2 linked regions of the Blastopirellula marina genome follow. The protein of the gene in region 1 interacts with the protein of each later gene in a pairwise test. Links are inferred from orthologs where the notes say so. Each region holds a gene or a part of one and is shown on either strand. Other genes may lie near its edges.

Region 1 (5,121 bases):
TTTGTGGCTAATTTTGGACGGATCATTGCCGTTTTCGACGGGTTCCCGAACACACCAGTATCGGACGCCCGGGAAAGCGGATATGTTGGGGGGTTTCCCGAGCGGTCAAAGGGGACAGACTGTAAATCTGTTGGCATTGCCTTCACAGGTTCGAATCCTGTACCCCCCACTGAAAAGTTCCTGGGCTTTATTGGAAGAAAAGACATCAAGGCCTGGGTAGGTTGCGGGTGTAGCTCAATGGTAGAGCAACAGCCTTCCAAGCTGAAGACGAGGGTTCGATTCCCTTCACCCGCTTCGCGGCACGCCTCTTTACCGGGCATGTTGCGAGCTTGCCGATTCGGCCGGGCAGGTCGATAAGGCTCCTGTTATCGAAAATCGGGTTGTCCGTTTGGGCGGCTCGGAAGCGAGTAGCCGGGTAAAGGTGGCGGAAGCAAAGCCCCAAACAAGCTTCCCATTTTTCGGCTGCTGTAGCTCAGTGGTAGAGCACTTCCTTGGTAAGGAAGAGGTCAAGGGTTCAAGTCCCTTCAGCAGCTCTTCACGGCACCTTGATTTTCGTATTTAGACAAATCCCAAATTTCACGGTTTAGCTGGGGTAAGAAAGACAAAGAAAATGGCCAAGGACGTATTTGAACGATCTAAACCTCACGTCAATGTTGGCACCATCGGTCACATCGACCACGGTAAAACGACCACAACCGGCGCTATCCTGGCAGTTCAGGCTGCTAAGGGTTTGGCCAAGATGAAGGCCTACTCGGAAATCGCCAAGGGTGGTACCGTTCGTGACGAAACGAAGACGGTTACCATCGCTGTGGCTCACGTCGAGTACGAATCGCCGATTCGTCACTATGCCCACATTGACTGCCCCGGCCACGCCGACTTTGTGAAGAACATGATCACCGGTGCCGCCCAGATGGACGGTGCGATTCTGGTGGTTTCGGCAGCTGACGGTCCTATGCCGCAGACCAAGGAACACGTTCTGCTCGCTCGTCAGGTGGGTGTGCCTTGCATCGTGGTTTACTTGAACAAGTGTGACCTGGTCGACGACGAAGAGTTGTTGGACCTGGTTGAACTGGAAGTTCGTGAACTGCTGAACAAGAATGACTTCCCTGGCGACGATTGCCCGGTTGTCCGCGGTAACTCGCTGGCTGCTTACAACAACCCAGCCGATCCAGAAGCTTCCAAGTGCATCACCGAACTGGTTGAAGCTCTGGATAGCTACATCCCAGAGCCAGAACGCGAAACCGACAAGCCGTTCCTGATGGCTATCGAAGACGTGTTCTCGATCGAAGGTCGTGGTACGGTTGCTACCGGTCGTATCGAACGCGGTGTTGTTAAGGTTGGTGAAGAAGTCGAAATTCTCGGTCTGACCGAAAAGCCGACCAAGACCACCGTCACCGGCGTCGAAATGTTCAACAAGATCCTGCAGGAAGGTCACGCTGGCGACAACGTCGGTTGCCTTCTCCGCGGTGTCAAGCGTGAAGACATCTCGCGTGGCCAGGTTCTGGCTAAGCCAGGTTCGGTTAACCCGCACACCAAGTTCGAGGCAGAAATCTACTGCTTGAGCAAGGAAGAAGGTGGTCGTCACACGCCATTCTTCAGCGGTTACCGTCCGCAGTTCTACTTCCGAACCACCGACGTCACCGGCACCGCCAACCTGGAAGGCGCTGAAATGTGCATGCCAGGCGACAACGTGAAGATTGCGGTCGAGCTGCACAAGCCAATCGCTATGTTTGAAGGTGTTCGCTTCGCTATCCGCGAAGGTGGTAAGACCGTCGGTTCCGGCGTTGTTACCAAGATCACCTCGTAAGAAGTTGAATGATCACGTCGCCGAACCAAATTTGACTTGGTTCGGCGATGTTACAGGGGCGTAGCACAATTGGCAGTGCGCTGGTCTCCAAAACCAGAGGTTGTGAGTTCGATTCCCACCGCCCCTGCTTTATCGTTGGTGTTACCGAAATTGATGAGCGCGTCGCACCGGTAGAGACATCCTGGAATTACCCAGCGTCGTCGCCGCGGCAGGAACGCCAAAGACTGAGAGTGACCATGGCCAAGGAGAAGACCGTCGGTTCCCCTTCCCTTCTCAACGAGATGGTTCAGGCGAATCGATACAAGCGGACGCAGGGCAAGATTGCTCGGCAGGCAACGCTGATTTCGATTTGGGTATTGATTTCGATCGCTGCTTACCAGCTTTATCAGCAATTGGAAGCATATGCATCGATGGCCCAATATCGGCTGCACTTGCTGCTTCCGATCGCTTTGGTAGTCGTTGGTTTTTGGGTCGCTTATCGACTGATTAATTGGCCTACGTTCGCGGACTTTTTGATCGCGGTCGAGGCAGAGATGAACAAAGTGACTTGGCCCTCCAAGGCTGAGTTGTGGCGAAGTGTCATCGTGGTGATCGCGTTGATCTTCATCCTGGCCTTGTTGTTGTTTGCGTTTGACTTGTTGTGGATCACCTTGTTCAAGACGATTGGACTGATCCCGCCTGATACGCAGACTCCTGCCACTTAGTAGGCGGCGGCAAGCGTCCTCGGATTCCGGAATACACTTCGCTTTGATGGCCCGGTTGCAATGGCCGGTTAAGGTTATTTTCGTGGCAAGTTCTCCTGACAATTCGTTCGATCCTCAGAAAGATCCCGAAACGGGTATTCCTGCGGATGCAGAGACTCCAACAGAAGAAGCGGCATCCTCGGATGCTACTTCGGAAGAGTCGTCGTCGAGCGATGAGGTGAGCGTGCCAGCGGAATCCGAAACTGCAGCAGAAGACGCGGCTGAAGAAGTATCCGCGGAAGCTGAGGCTGAGCCGGCTCCTGTTCGGCCGAAAACCGGTAAGAACCGCGGGCCGATCGAAGAGATCATTGAAGATGAAGAAGAGGCTGCCACGGATGCAGCCAACAAGGAGTGGTACATCCTCAAGGTTCAGAGTAATCGCGAAAAGTCGATTTCCAGTAACCTGATTCGCCGGGTCAAAATGGCCGGTCTTGAGGATTACTTCGGCGAGATTCTTGTCCCCACCGAGGACCTGGTGGAATACAAGAACGGTAAGAAAAAAGTTACCAAGCAGAAGCTCTACCCAGGCTACATCGTCGTGCACATGGCAATCAACGACGAAACATGGTTCCTGGTTCGTGAGACCGGCGGTATTGGTGACTTTACGGGGGCGGCTGGCAAGCCGGTTCCCATGTTGCCGCACGAAGTGGATCGCATCGTCAAGAAGACGCGCAAGCCTGAAGAGGGTGAGCAAGAAGAAGTCAAGACGAACATTCGCTTCAAGATTGGCGACCATGTTCGAATCACCGAAGGTACCTTCGAGAATTTCGAGGGGGATGTTGAAGTGATCGACAATACCAATGGCCGCGTGACGGTCATGATCAATATTTTCGGCCGCACAACCCCGGTGGAGATGGAACACTGGCAGATGGAGCCAGTTTAATCCACTTCAGGCGTTGGACCGGTGGTCGATTCTTCTTATTCCCCCTTTGCCGGCGGACAGAGAGAACTTCCTTCGGGGCCTTAGTTTAATAAGCACTCGGTTTAAATAGCATACGGTTGCGGAAACCTGATCAAGGCGGACCGCGGCACGGGAAACAGCAAAATGGCACGGGAACAAGTAGGTCAAGCGAAGTTTCAGGTCCCTGGTGGTCAAGCCACGCCGGCTCCTCCGGTTGGTACCTCGTTGGGTCGTTACGGTGTGAACCTCGGCCAGTTCGTTCAACAGTTCAACGACAAAACCCGCGAATTCAATGGTATGCCAATTCCGGTTGTCGTCACGGTTTACAACGACCGTACTTTTGAATTCATCTGCAAGAGCCCACCAGCGGCTGCTTTGCTGAAGAAGGCTGCTGGCCTGGCCAAGGGTAGCGGTACTCCGAACACCAAGAAGGTCGGTAAGGTCAGCAAGGACCAGATCGACGACATTTGCAATCAAAAGATGGCGGACCTCAATGCCCGCGACCTGGACCATGCTCGCCGAATGATCGAAGGAACGGCTCGGAGTATGGGCCTGGAAGTCACGGAATAGTCCTGCCCCCTAACGCGAACATTATCTCACTACATACTGGCGATTGACGATGGCTAAACAATCCAAACGATATCGAGCCCTGGTAGAAAAGGTGCCAGCGGAGCCGCTGAACCTGAAAGATGCGATCGTTCTGCTGAAGTCGTTCGATACGACGAAGTTCGATCAAACCGTTGAAATTGCGATGCGATTGGGTATCGATCCAAAGCAAGCCGACCAATTGGTCCGTGGTGCTTTGGTTCTGCCACACGGTATCGGTAAGGTTCAACGCGTCGTTGTGTTCGCCAAGGGGGACAATGCGACAACAGCTACGGAAGCCGGTGCCGACGAAGTTGGTGCGGAAGACCTGGCAAAGAAGATCAAAGACGGCTGGCTGGACTTCGATGTCTGTATCGCCACCCCAGACATGATGGGCCTGGTTGGTCCATTAGGTCGTGTCCTCGGTCCGCGTGGTTTGATGCCTTCGCCTCGTGCTGGCACGGTTACCCCGGATGTCGCCAAGGTGGTTAAGGAATACAAGGCCGGTAAGGTCGAATTCCGCAATGACCCTACCGGTATTGTTCATGCAGTCGTTGGTCGGCTTGGTTTCGAGGCCGGCAAACTGCAAGACAACATCCAGGCGTTCGTCGATCATATCAATGGCCTCAAGCCGCAAGCGGCGAAGGGCACTTATGTTCGTAGCGTCAATTTGAGTGCAACGATGAGCCCTGGTGTTCCGGTTGCCCTCTAAATTGTTCCTAACAAGTTCAAGCGTTACGCAATAACTCATACGTACAAAGCCCTGAGCCATGAGTAAGTATCTAAAGAAACTGGTGATCACCGACCTGTCCAAGCGATTGGAAGGGGTGAACGACCTTCTGGTGGTCGACGTTGTGGGGATGAATGCGGAAAAGACGTATCTCGTCCGCAAGCAACTCCGTGAAAAGGGCCTGAGCCTGTTGGTTGTCCGCCGCACGCTGGCAGCCAAGGCATGCGAAGGCACTTCGCTCGCACCTGCTTTCGATAGCATGGAAGGCAGCACTGCCCTGGTTTGGGGCGGCGAAGATTTCGTCGACTTGGCCAAGGAAGTTGTCAAGCTGAACGATGACGACAAGCTTCCGGGA
Region 2 (4,354 bases), on another replicon or contig:
GATCCGAACCTTTTGGGATCGGCGTATTGCTCCCCCGCCAGGGCCTCGCGGGAATCCGTGGTAACTTCCCCAAAGATTTTCCTTTTCGCAATAATCGTCTGCGAATAGGCTTCGGGAATTTAGTGGCGATGAAACCCACATTACAGCAAAGGTGGGGGTCAAGAAATTACCTGCGTCGATAGCAGCCTGAATTATCGTTACCCCTTTAATTTACAACCATTTACGAAGACTCGGATTCCTGCGAATATCGCCTCGCGAATCTTCGAGCGTTTTGCTACAACGAAAGAGCCTCCTCCTCATCCTGGAACAGCCTGCGTCCACCGAAGACGCCCTGCATGCCGATTTTTTAAAGAACCGCTTCGCTAGGTAGCCGGTCTGAACAGTTGGTTAAGGGACATTCCTTTAGACAACTCTGGCCAGGAAACTCCTCTTGGAGAACATTCTCCTATGGCACACAGAAACACGACAACAAACCGAAATACAAACAACAATTCGAATTCGAATAACAAGTTAACGTCCCGGGTCTCGAAGGACGCCAACGCTTTTGGTGCCGGTATTTTGCCGGAAACCAACGAGGCGGCTTCGGATCAAGCCAATTATCCCATGCCCAACGCGCCCCAACCCTCAGATTCTTCCTCGAACCACGCCTCGGACGGTCATCGCTCGTCGCGCGGATCGAACCGACGCAACAACAACCATAACAATTACGACGATGGTCCCGAGCCAATGTCGCTGGCCGAGCAGATCGCTCGCGGCAAGCATCGTGGCGATCAAGGGGAAGACGACGAGCAGTTCGAGCAGCTTAAGCACAGTGAAGTGCACATCGCCGAACTGCAGAAGATGTCGATGCAGGAACTGATTGAAGAGGCCCGCAAGGAGAACCTCGAAGACGTTTCCGGCTCGCGCCGCCAGGACCTGATCTTCCGCATCCTGAAGGAACGCGTGAAGATGTCGGGCTTGATGTACGGCGAAGGTACGCTGGAAATCCTGCCCGATGGCTTTGGCTTCTTGCGTAGCCCCGACTACCACTATCTGTCGTGCCCGGACGATATCTACGTCTCTCCCAGCCAGATCCGCCGATTTGGTTTGAAGACCGGTAACATCGTCACCGGGCAGATTCGTCCACCGAAGGAAAACGAACGCTACTTCGCGCTGTTGCGTGTGGAAGCAGTTAACTATCAGGACCCGAACGTCGCGGCCCAGAAGGTCTTTTTCGACGACCTGACGCCACTGCATCCGGACGATCGGATCCGCATGGAAACGACCCCAGACGAATACAGCGGACGCATTATAGACCTGATCGTGCCGATCGGTTTCGGTCAGCGTGGCCTGATCGTCAGCCCACCGCGGGCCGGTAAGACGATCATGATGCAGAACATGGCCAAGGCCGTTCTCACGAACTACCCCGACGCCTACTGCATTATGCTGCTGATCGACGAACGTCCCGAGGAAGTAACCGACATGGAGCGGCAGGTCAAAGGACCCAACTGCGAAGTGATCAGTTCGACCTTCGACGAACCGCCGTCGCGTCACGTGCAAGTGGCCGAAATGGTCATCGAAAAAGCCAAGCGTATGGTCGAGTTCGGGACCGACGTGGTCATCTTCCTCGACTCGATCACGCGATTGGCTCGGGCCTGGAATAGCGAATGTCCCCCTTCGGGCAAGCTGCTTTCCGGTGGTCTGGATGCCAACGCCTTGCAACGCCCCAAACGCTTCCTCGGCTCGGCCCGTAAGGTCGAAGAGGGGGGCTCGCTGACGATTATCGCCACAGCCCTGGTCGACACCGGCAGCCGCATGGACGACGTGATCTTCGAAGAGTTCAAGGGAACCGGTAACCAGGAAATCGTGCTCGATCGCCGTATGGTCGACCGTCGCATTTACCCGGCCATCGACATCAACGCCAGCGGTACCCGCCGCGAAGAGATGCTGATGGATCCCGAAGAATACCGCCGCGTGTGCATCCTGCGTCGCGTACTCAACGAAATGAACCCGCCCGACGCGATGGAGTTCCTGCTTGGTCATATGAGCAAGAACAAGACCAACGCCGAGTTTCTGATGAGCATGAATGTGCAGTAAGGCACACTTCACGCTGACCGCGTTCCAACGAATCCTGTCCCCTCTCCCTTCCCAAGGGAGAGGGCTAGGGTGAGGGTTGGGAAGCGGGTACCATTTTGGCCCCTCACCCTAACCCTCTCCCCCAAGGGGCGAGGGGACCCGAGTTTGGTCTCTCTCACCTCCGTGCAATTCCCGAATTGAGATTACCGTGCCTAACATCTTCTCCGGAACCGATTACCGTCCGACGGGCGATCGCGTGGCGATTGTCGTTTCGACTTACAACACCTCGATTACCGACAAGCTGCTGACCGGTTCGCTGCAAACGTTGGAAAGCCGCGGGTTCGCCCAGGCTGACATCGACGTGGCCAAGGTGCCGGGTGCCTGGGAAATTCCGCTTGCTGCCTCCGTGATGGCCAAAAGTGGGAAGTATGCCGCTGTCATTTGCCTGGGATGTGTGATCCGCGGCGAAACGACGCACGACGTCCACATCAACACCCAGGTCAGCCAGACACTGGGCAACCTGGCGATGCAGTGCCAAATCCCGGTTGCGTTTGGCGTGCTGACTTGCAATACCGTCGAACAGGCCATCAGCCGATCTGGGGGAGCCGTGGGCAATAAGGGAGTCGAAGCCGCGGAAGCTGCCCTGGAAATGATGGGACTTCTGCGAAATCTGCCGCAGTCGAAACCATGAACTGGCCACGCTCGCTATAATTCAACCAATCTGGCCGGCGAACCCCAACAAGTCGCATCGTGTGCCGGCAAGACGTATTCGAGACGAAGGCATTCTCTAGATTCCCATGGCAAGACGTAGTCGAGCTCGTGAAGTTGTTCTCCAAATCCTCTATCAAGAGGATCTCAATCCCGATGCGGATCCGCGTCTGGCCGATGAGTTCCTGCGTGCGCGTTTGAAGCATGACGAGAACCTGATTCAGTTCGGCCGTTACCTGCTGATCGGTACTCGCGAACACCGCAAGAAGATCGACATGCAGTTGGAACGCTTCGCCGACAACTGGAGCCTCCGCCGCATGGCCGCGACCGATCGTAACTTGTTGCGGCTGGGTGCGTTCGAGATCATCTATTCCGACACGCCGGCCCGCGTGGCCATCAACGAAGCGGTTGAACTGGCCAAACGCTTCGGTGGCAAACACAGTCCCCAGTTCGTCAACGGTCTGCTGGACCGGATTCTGAAAAGCATCCAAGCCGAAGGTGCCGATCCTGCCTAGCTGGCGGTGGCAGACAATCAGCCGAGATTCGGCTACATTGGCGTTGGACCAATGGTTACTTACGCCCCACCCAGGGGAAGAGGATTGATTCGTAGCGATGGGCATATTCGGATTCGGTAAGAAGAAAGAAGACGCGGAAACGAGCTCAGCGGAAGCCACTTCGGAAAAGGAAGCGGGCTTCTTTGGCCGGTTGGGGCAAGGTCTTGAGAAGACGCGCCGCCTGCTTAACACCGACATCCGCGACCTCTTCAAGGCGGAAGGCCGCCTGGTCGACGAAGAGTTGCTCGACGAGATCTTCGCGATTCTCATTCGCACCGATATGGGGGCCGGACCAGCCAACCAAATCAAAGACCGCATTGCCCGCGACTTCCGCGGCCGTGTTGTCCATACCGAAGACATCCTGAAGAACATTCAGGACGAACTGGCAGGCCTGATGCAGCAGGACAAAGAGCCCATCAAAATGGCGGCTCAAGGTCCGACGGTCATCCTGGTCGTGGGTGTGAATGGGGCTGGCAAAACGACTTCGATTGCCAAGCTGACGCGGTGGTTTATCGATCAAGGGAACTCCGTGGTGTTGGGGGCTGGCGATACGTTTCGGGCGGCGGCTTCCGAACAGCTTTCGATCTGGGCCGAACGGCTCGGCGCAACGATCATCCGCGGCGAAGCTGGCAGCGATCCGGCCAGCGTCGCGTTTCGCGCGGTCGACGAAGGGCTGAAGCTGAATGCCGACGTCGTCATCATCGATACGGCAGGTCGTCTGCAAACGCAGAAGAACCTGATGACCCAACTCGACAAAATGCGACGCGTGATCGGCAAGAAGATCGAAGATGCTCCGCACGAAGTACTGCTCGTGCTGGATGCCACCGCCGGTCAAAACGGCATCAGCCAGGCCAAAGGCTTCTCGGACGCGGCGCAGTGTACCGGCATCGTGCTGACCAAGCTCGACGGAACCGCCAAGGGGGGCGTCGTGGTGCCGATCCGCAAGGAATTCCAACTGCCGGTGAAGTTCATCGGCGTGGGGGAAAAGCCGGAAGACCTGACCCGCTTCGATCCCGAAGCATTCTGCAACGCTCTGT

What was found.
Region 2: the proteins of nusG (region 1) and rho interact in binary tests that used the Escherichia coli proteins (3 or more experiments, as listed by UniProt). The link is inferred for Blastopirellula marina from one-to-one orthologs.

Annotation. Positions count from the first base shown.
Region 1 is NZ_PUIA01000026.1:40,609-45,729, reverse strand. What follows is about bases 1,631-4,513. They hold nusG (transcription termination/antitermination protein NusG), read left to right. Parts: upstream 1,631-2,593; coding sequence 2,594-3,433; downstream 3,434-4,513. Other genes in these bases: rplA (50S ribosomal protein L1), read left to right, coding at 4,071-4,513; rplK (50S ribosomal protein L11), read left to right, coding at 3,596-4,021; secE (preprotein translocase subunit SecE), read left to right, coding at 2,044-2,511; tuf (elongation factor Tu), read left to right, coding at 1,631-1,807. Outside these bases: more of tuf, read left to right, coding at 611-1,630; more of rplA, read left to right, coding at 4,514-4,748; rplJ (50S ribosomal protein L10), read left to right, coding at 4,807-5,121. UniProt on the Escherichia coli protein: Part of the processive rRNA transcription and antitermination complex (rrnTAC). The complex forms an RNA-chaperone ring around the RNA exit tunnel of RNA polymerase (RNAP).
Region 2 is NZ_PUIA01000003.1:116,036-120,389, forward strand. The notes cover bases 1-2,946. They hold rho (transcription termination factor Rho), read left to right. Parts: upstream 1-816; coding sequence 817-2,076; downstream 2,077-2,946. Other genes in these bases: coaE (dephospho-CoA kinase), read left to right, coding at 1-64; ribH (6,7-dimethyl-8-ribityllumazine synthase), read left to right, coding at 2,264-2,746; nusB (transcription antitermination factor NusB), read left to right, coding at 2,853-2,946. In the rest of the region: more of nusB, read left to right, coding at 2,947-3,278; signal recognition particle-docking protein FtsY, read left to right, coding at 3,376-4,354. UniProt on the Escherichia coli protein: Facilitates transcription termination by a mechanism that involves Rho binding to the nascent RNA, activation of Rho's RNA-dependent ATPase activity, and release of the mRNA from the DNA template.